DNA from 2 places in the Pseudomonas sp. HS6 genome. Region 1 is predicted to be linked to the other one. Evidence: predicted binding sites of a transcription regulator. Region 1 holds the regulator's gene; the other holds the start of a gene.
The links. The regulator sigma-54, encoded in region 1, starts transcription at its own class of promoters, with help from an activator protein. The targets are predictions, from matches to a motif close to ANTGGCATNNANNTTGCTNT.
Positions count from the first base shown of each region.

Region 1 (4,144 bases):
TGGATGTGCCGGCTGCGGACCTCCTCAAGCAACTCCGGAAAGCGCGATAGATGGCTTGGCAGATTGCGCGCATCGATCGATACCGCGACCAGTGGCTGAGACAGTTCCGTATGAATCAGTGCGCGTTCCGCCAGTTCCGGCAGCAGGCCGGCAGGCAAATTGTCGATGCAGTAGTAGCCGTTGTCCTCGAGGACATCCAGGGCGGTACTTTTACCCGAGCCGGAGCGGCCACTGACAATGATCAAGCGCATGTTTAGTGCCCGTTTTGCTCGTCCAGGACAACCTGATACAAGGCTTCGTTGGTGGTAGCGCGACGCAGTTTTTCGCGTACTTCCTTGCGGTCGAGCATGCTGGCGATCTGGCGCAGCAGTTCCAGGTGCGCATCGGTGGCGGCTTCGGGGACCAGCAGCACAAACAGCAGGTCGACCGGTGCACCATCGATGGCGTCGAAATCGATGGGCGCTTCAAGGTGCATCAAGGCGCTGATGGGCGACTCACAGCCCTTGAGGCGGCAGTGGGGAATGGCGATGCCGTTGCCAAAACCGGTCGAGCCGAGTTTTTCACGGGCAATCAGCGCCTCGAAGACATCTTGCATCTCCAGATCCGGTACTTCCCGGGCGATCAGGTTGGCAATTTGTTCGAGGGCTTTCTTTTTGCTGCCGCCCGGCACGTTCACGAGGGAACGGCCGGGGGTCAGGATGCTTTCAAGTCGGATCATGGGGGTGGGGGTTATCGACCGGTAGCGCCCTGAAGCAGGCTCTGGGTCTTTTCCTTATGCTTTTTGAGTTGTTTATCAAGCTTGTCGGTCAGCGCGTCGATCGCAGCGTACATATCTGTATGTTCCGCGTTTGCGACGACCTCGTTACCGGGAATATGCAGCGTGGCTTCGATTTTCTGCTTCAGCTTCTCGACGCACATCGTGACTTGCACGTTGGTGATCTTGTCGAAATGGCCCTCAAGCCTCTTGAGCTTTTGCTCAACGTACTCACGGAGAGGTTGGGTAACTTCCAGTTGGTGTCCACTGATGTTGACTTGCATACAGCTTCTCCTTCGTTGCCAGTGCATAAAGCGGCAGGCCGAAGAGCCTGCCACTGGAACGCTGTAACGTGGCTTACATCAACCGCTTGCGTTCGCTCGAAGGCGCGATCCCGAGGGATTCGCGGTACTTGGCGACGGTGCGGCGAGCCACCTGAATGCCTTGTGCCTCCAGTAAACCAGCGATCTTGCTGTCACTCAACGGCTTTTTCTGATTTTCCGCGGCAACCAGTTTTTTGATGATCGCGCGAATCGCCGTGGACGAGCATTCACCGCCTTCGGAGGTGCTGACGTGGCTGGAGAAAAAGTATTTCAGTTCATAAATGCCCCGGGGGGTATGCATGAATTTCTGCGTGGTGACCCGGGAAATGGTCGACTCGTGCATGCCCACCGCTTCAGCGATGTCATGCAGTACCAGCGGCTTCATGGCTTCGTCGCCGTATTCAAGAAAGCCGCGTTGATGCTCGACGATCTGGGTGGCCACTTTCATCAGGGTTTCGTTGCGGCTCTGCAGGCTCTTGATGAACCAGCGGGCTTCCTGCAATTGATTGCGCATGAAGGTGTTGTCGGCGCTGGTGTCGGCGCGACGGACGAAACCGGCGTACTGAGCGTTGACTCGCAGGCGTGGCACCGATTCCTGGTTCAGCTCAACCAGCCAGCGTTCGTTGTCCTTGCGCACGATGACGTCAGGCACCACGTATTCGGCTTCGGTGGATTCGATTTGCGAGCCTGGGCGCGGGTTGAGGCTCTGTACCAGTTCGATGACCTGGCGCAGTTCATCTTCCTTGAGCTTCATGCGGCGCATCAGCTGGCTGTAGTCGCGGCTGCCAAGCAGGTCGATGTAATCGGTGACCAGACGCTTGGCCTCCGCGAGCCAAGGAGTCTTGGCCGATAGCTGGCGCAATTGCAGCAGCAGGCATTCGCCCAGGTTGCGTGCGCCAATGCCGGCAGGTTCGAATTGCTGGATGCGGTGCAGGACGGCTTCGATCTCGTCCAGCTCGATGTCGAGCTCCGGATCGAAGGCGTCGAGGATTTCTTCGAGGGTTTCGTCGAGGTAGCCCTGATTGTTGATGCAGTCGATCAGGGTGACGGCGATCAGGCGATCGGTGTCGGACATCGGCGCCAGGTTCAACTGCCACAGCAGGTGGCTTTGCAGGCTCTCGCCGGCGGAGGTACGGGTGGTGAAGTCCCACTCGTCGTCATCGCTGCTCGGCAGGCTACTGGCACTGGTCTGGTAGACGTCTTCCCAAGCAGTGTCCACCGGCAGTTCGTTGGGGATTCGCTCGTTCCATTCGCCTTCTTCAAGATTATCGACCGTCGGTGCGGTCTCCTGATAGGAGGGTTCCTGGATCTCGGTGTTGGGCTTCTGTTCGGCGTTGTCGGCCATGGGATCGGAGTTGTCGAAGTCGTCGCCGTCTTCCTGACGTTCGAGCATCGGATTGGATTCCAGAGCCTCCTGGATTTCCTGTTGCAGATCCAGGGTCGACAATTGGAGCAGGCGGATGGCCTGTTGCAGCTGCGGTGTCATCGTCAGCTGCTGGCCCATTCTCAAGACTAGCGATGGTTTCATGGCAGGGGCTTAACACCTTATTCGCCGGCGCTATGCGCCATCCACTACAGGGCGCCGGAGCGCCAAACTTAAGCAAATTATATGCCTGAAACTGTCGTGTTTGCCTAGAGCGCTGTAACAATAAAAGCGTATAAAAGTGCGCTTCAACGTTACAGCACCCGGACGGCTGGTCGAATGCTGTCGCGCTTACAGGCGGAACTCGTGACCCAGATACACTTCCTTCACCAGATCATTGGCGAGGATGGTCGCGGAGTCGCCTTCGGCGATCAGTTGGCCATCATTAACGATGTAGGCCGTTTCACAGATATCCAGCGTCTCGCGGACGTTGTGGTCGGTGATCAGTACACCGATGCCCTTGGCCTTGAGGTGGTGAATGATCTGCTTGATGTCGCCCACGGAAATCGGGTCGACACCGGCGAACGGTTCGTCGAGCAGGATGAATTTCGGTGCAGTGGCCAGTGCGCGGGCGATTTCCACTCGGCGACGTTCACCACCGGACAGGCTCATGCCGAGGTTGTCGCGGATGTGGCTGATGTGGAACTCCTGCAGCAGGCTTTCCAGCTCCTTGCGACGGCCGGCCTTGTCGAGCTCCTGACGGGTCTCGAGGATGGCCATGATGTTGTCGGCCACCGACAGTTTGCGGAAGATCGACGCTTCCTGGGGCAGATACCCGATACCGGCCTTGGCGCGGCCGTGCATTGGCTGATGGCTGACGTCCAGGTCGTCGATCAGCACGCGACCCTGATCGGCCTGTACCAGGCCGACGATCATGTAGAAGCAGGTGGTCTTGCCGGCGCCATTGGGGCCGAGCAGGCCGACGATCTGCCCGCTGTCGATCGACAGGCTGACATCGCGCACGACCTGGCGGCTTTTATAGGCCTTGGCCAGGTGCTGAGCTTTCAGAGTTGCCATTACTGGGTTTTCTCGTCGGTTTTCTTCTTCGGCTGGATCACCATGTCGATGCGCGGGCGCGCTTCGGTGACCTTGTTGCCGGTGGCGCGACCGGCGCTGGCCAGTTTTTTCACCGTGTCATAGACGATTTTCTCGCCTTGAGTGACGTTGTTGTCCTTGTCGATGACCTTGGCCTTGTCGATCAGTACAACGCGGTTTTGCTGCGCATGGTACTGAATGGTCACGCCGTAGCCTTGAACCGGCTTGGCGTCGCCCTGGGTCTGCAATTGCTCGAAGTAGGCCAGATTGCCCACCGAAGTCACGACGTCGATATCGCCGTTGGGCGCGCGGGTCATGGTCACGGTGTTGCCTTTAACGATCATCGAGCCTTGGGTGATGATCACATCGCCCTTGTAGGTCGCGACGCCATTCTTGTCATCGAGCTGAGCATCGTCAGCCTGGATGCGGATAGGTTGCTGACTATCGTTCGGCAGAGCCCAGGCGCTCACGCTTCCCAGTGCTGCGCCCAGACTGAGCAAAATAGGGAGGGTTTTAACGAGCCTCATACTGTCCTCTTACGTTCGATAGCAGGTGTATCCTGCTTTCCTTCAAATACGCTTTCATTCCCACGCCGGTCGATATGCCGCC
Region 1 covers NZ_CP067412.1:626,783-630,926, reverse strand. Annotated here, with positions in the region: gene rapZ (RNase adapter RapZ) at 1-251, opposite strand, end outside; gene ptsN (PTS IIA-like nitrogen regulatory protein PtsN) at 254-718, opposite strand; gene raiA (ribosome-associated translation inhibitor RaiA) at 730-1,038, opposite strand; gene JJN09_RS03045 (RNA polymerase factor sigma-54) at 1,112-2,605, opposite strand; gene lptB (LPS export ABC transporter ATP-binding protein) at 2,792-3,517, opposite strand; gene lptA (lipopolysaccharide transport periplasmic protein LptA) at 3,517-4,062, opposite strand; gene lptC (LPS export ABC transporter periplasmic protein LptC) at 4,049-4,144, opposite strand, start outside.

Region 2 (4,144 bases), 1.2 Mb from region 1:
CTCCGCCACCTGAATCAGTTTCTGCTGACGGCTCATCGCCTGGCGACGCATCAGGGTGTAGGCCTCTTCTTCGTTGCAGTCCTTCATTTTCATCAGTAGCCCTTTGGCCAGTTCGATGCGTTTGCGCTCGGCCAGTTGTTGATCGCGAGCTTGTAGCTGGGCGCGCAAGGCCTGGTCGCTTTCGAAGCGGGCCATGGCCACGTCGAGAATAGGCTGCAAGCGTTGTGCGTGAATGCCCTCAACGATGTAGGCACTGACCCCGGACTTGATCGCCTGACGCATCACGCCGGGGTCATGCTCGTCGGTGAACATCACGATCGGCCGGGGTTGGTCGCGGCTGACCAGCACCACTTGTTCCATCACATCGCGGCTCGGTGACTCAGTATCGATCAGGATCACGTCCGGGCGCACCGTTTCGACGCGTGCGGGCAGGTCGATGGTCAGGCCGGACTCGTCGATGACCTCGAATCCGGTCTCGGTCAGTGCAGCTTTCAGGCGCCCGACTTTTTTCGCGGTGTCGTTGATCAGCAGAATGCGCAGCATGTTCGCGGTCTCCTGTCAGCGACGGGCGAGAAGAGGGACGTTGTTGCTCAACGCGTGCAGCTTGAAGCTTTGCGCGTAGGCGGCCGGGTCGCTGCCGTCCCAGAGCTTGCCGTCGATCAACTGGCTGCTGCGCATGTCCTCGGTGCCGACCGGCACACCGACAGCGCTGGCCGCGTCGCGGTACAGCGCCAGTTGCTGCACCTGACGGGCGACGGCGAGGTAGTCCGGGTCATCGCGCAGCAGACCCCAGCGGCGGAATTGGGTCATGAACCACATGCCGTCCGACAGGTACGGCAGATTCACCGCGCCATCGCCGTGAAAGCGCAGGGCGTGCGGATCCTGCCAGCGATTGCCCAGCCCGTCGTCGTAGTCACCGAGAAAGCGCGGTTCTATGCAGGACACCGGGGTGTCGAGGTATTCCGCTGCGCTCAACAACTGCGCGGTGCTGCGGCGGTTTTCCGGGCTTTCTTCGATGAAACGGCTGGCTTCGAGAATCGCCATCACCAACGCCCGGGCAGTGTTGGGGTATTGCTCGACGAAGGCACGAGTGCAGCCGAGGACTTTTTCCGGGTGATCGGGCCAGATGGTCTGGCTGGTCGCCATGGTGAAGCCGAGATTCTGCTGCACCGCGCTGGCGGCCCACGGCTCGCCGACGCAGAACCCGTCGATGCGACCGGCCTGCAGGTGCGCGACCATTTGTGGCGGCGGCACCACCACGCTGTCGACATCCTGCAATGGATGGATGCCCTGGCTTGCGAGCCAGTAATAAAGCCACATGGCGTGGGTGCCGGTGGGGAAGGTCTGGGCGAAGGTGAGTTTTGCGCGGGTTTGGTGCACATGGTGGTGCAGCGATTCAGGACCGGTCACGCCCAGTCCCTGCAAACCGTGGGACAGGTTGAGGCTCTGACCGTTCTGATTCAGGCCCATCAACACCGCCATGTCGGTGGGCGCGACGCCGCCGATGCCCAGGTGCACCGCGTAGATCAGGCCGTAGAGGCTATGGGCGGCGTCGAGCTCGCCGCTGACCAGATTGTCGCGCAGGTTGGCCCAGGAACTCTGGCGCTTGAGGTTCAGGGTCAAGCCGTAAGGCTGAGGAAAGCCCTGGGTCGCGGCGACCACCACAGAGGCACAGTCGCTCAGGGCCATGAAGCCGAGGTTGATCGCGGTTTTTTCCGGGGCATCGCTGCCGTTGACCCAGGCCAGTGGCCCGGCGGAGGTTTGAGTCATGAAAGCCACCCTCAAAAAAAACGTCGTCCCAGGCTTTGCCCGCGCAAAACCGAGAGACGACGCCGTTGTCCTTGCCTGCACACCACCATTGGCCTGCGGGCTGATGCCGAGGAAGGTGCAAGGCATATGCCATGCGCACGGATTTACCCGTGCGCCTCGCGCGGCGGGGCGATGCCCGGCTATAATCGCCGCCTCTTTTCGCCGCCCGAGTCATAGCCGCCCATGTACACCCTGGCCCGTCAGCTGTTGTTCAAACTTTCCCCGGAAACCTCCCACGATCTGTCGCTGGATCTGATCGGCGCGGGCGGGCGTTTGGGCCTCAACGGCTTGCTGTGCAAGGCGCCGGCGTCGCTGCCGGTGAGCGTCATGGGCCTGGACTTCCCGAACCCTGTCGGTCTGGCGGCCGGTCTGGACAAGAACGGTGCGGCCATTGATGGCTTCGCGCAGCTGGGTTTCGGGTTTGTCGAAATCGGCACCGTGACGCCGCGTCCACAGCCGGGCAACCCGAAACCACGGATTTTCCGCCTGCCGGAAGCCGAGGCGATCATCAACCGCATGGGGTTCAACAACCTCGGTGTGGATAACCTGCTGGCGCGGGTGGCGGCGGCCAAATACAAAGGCGTGCTGGGGATCAACATCGGCAAGAACTTCGACACGCCGGTCGAGCGTGCGGTCGATGACTACCTGATCTGCCTGGACAAGGTCTACGCCCACGCCAGTTACATCACGGTCAACGTCAGCTCGCCGAACACCCCGGGCCTGCGCAGCCTGCAATTCGGCGACTCGCTCAAGCAATTGCTGGCAGACCTGGCCACGCGCCGCGCCGAACTGGCCCTGCGCCACGGCAAGCATGTACCGCTGGCGATCAAGATCGCGCCGGACATGACCGACGAAGAAACCGCGCAAGTCGCGCAAGCGCTGATCGAAACCGGGATGGACGCGGTGATCGCTACCAACACCACCCTCAGCCGCGTGGGTGTCGAAGGCATGGAGCATGGTGACGAGGCGGGCGGTCTGTCCGGTGCGCCGGTGCGTGAGAAGAGCACTCACACTGTGAAAGTGCTGGCGTCCGAGCTGGGCGGCAAACTTCCGATCATCGCGGCGGGCGGTATCACCGAAGGCAAGCATGCCGCCGAGAAGATCGCTGCCGGCGCGAGCCTGGTGCAGATCTATTCCGGCTTCATCTATAAGGGCCCGGCGCTGATCCGCGAATCCGTGGACGCGATCGCCGCCAAGCGCTGATCGGCAGATATAAAAAGGCAGGCATAAAAAAGGGCTCCTCGAAGGAGCCCCTGGGCCGTAGCCCGCCGTCCGGGAAGGACGTGCATGGTGATCAGGGTGTTGCGAAATCAGATTGTCGTGTCGGAATAAGTGCCCTGTGTCAGCCGACGGCGTGAAGTTCGTTGAGTCTGTGGATTCCCGCAGTGCCGGTCATACCGTCCCAGTTGTCGCCGCGTCCTTCTCGCCAGCCGTTGATCCAGGCTTGACGTACCGACGGTAGAGTAAATGGGCAAAGCTCACGGGATTTGCCACCAACGCCATATTGATATCCGCGCAAAAATGCTCTTTCCAACGGATCACGCTTAAGTCTTCTCATAGGGTGTTTCCCTCACTTGTTGACTGTTTTTGTCGCGTCGACCTCAATTGAGGTCTGGCAGAAAAACTCTGCCGTTGGCGGCTCGCTGCCGGCGTGGCGAGCCAAGGTGTTGACGCCGTTGCGACGTCAACCTGTGTCCAGTTCTAACCAATGAGTCACATCGAGGGAATGACCGTTTTGTCATAAGGACGTAACGAAAAGGATGCTATGGCGATAAGTAACGCCAGGTTTCATGAATGTTTATTCACCAAACCCCGGTATGATCGGCCCTGCGCTGTATGACAGGTTTAATGCCTTAGTGAGAATGACCCACGTTTACCGTCGGGTACTTTTCGACGAAGGGTTGCTTTGAGTCATTTTGTTGCATCAACTTTTTTATCTGTCCCGGCATCTAAGCTCTTTTAACCCGAGCAGCGGGGATGGAACGGCACACCTTCGTGCCACGCGGGCGCTCTTGTAGAAAAGCGCCTGATTGAAAACCGGATCGGCAATGCGTTGCCGGTTCATTAGCCAAAGGCTCTGGAAAAACCATGTCCGACCGTTTCGAACTCTTCCTCACTTGCCCCAAAGGCCTTGAAGGCCTGCTCATCGAGGAAGCCGTCGGGCTTGGCCTTGAAGAAGCCCGCGAGCACACCTCCGCCGTGCGTGGCATGGCGACCATGGAAACCGCCTATCGCCTGTGCCTCTGGTCGCGTCTGGCCAACCGCGTGTTGCTGGTGCTCAAGCGTTTCCCGATGAAAGACGCCGAGGACCTGTACCACGGCGTGCTCGACGTCG
Region 2 covers NZ_CP067412.1:6,011,666-6,015,809, reverse strand. Annotated here, with positions in the region: gene JJN09_RS27240 (ANTAR domain-containing response regulator) at 1-543, opposite strand, end outside; gene JJN09_RS27235 (CmpA/NrtA family ABC transporter substrate-binding protein) at 559-1,770, opposite strand; gene JJN09_RS27230 (quinone-dependent dihydroorotate dehydrogenase) at 1,993-3,012, shown strand; gene JJN09_RS27225 (ribosome modulation factor) at 3,152-3,367, opposite strand; gene rlmKL (bifunctional 23S rRNA (guanine(2069)-N(7))-methyltransferase RlmK/23S rRNA (guanine(2445)-N(2))-methyltransferase RlmL) at 3,898-4,144, shown strand, end outside.
Region 2: the regulator sigma-54 is predicted to act here: its motif matches at 1,885-1,904, upstream of JJN09_RS27235 (CmpA/NrtA family ABC transporter substrate-binding protein).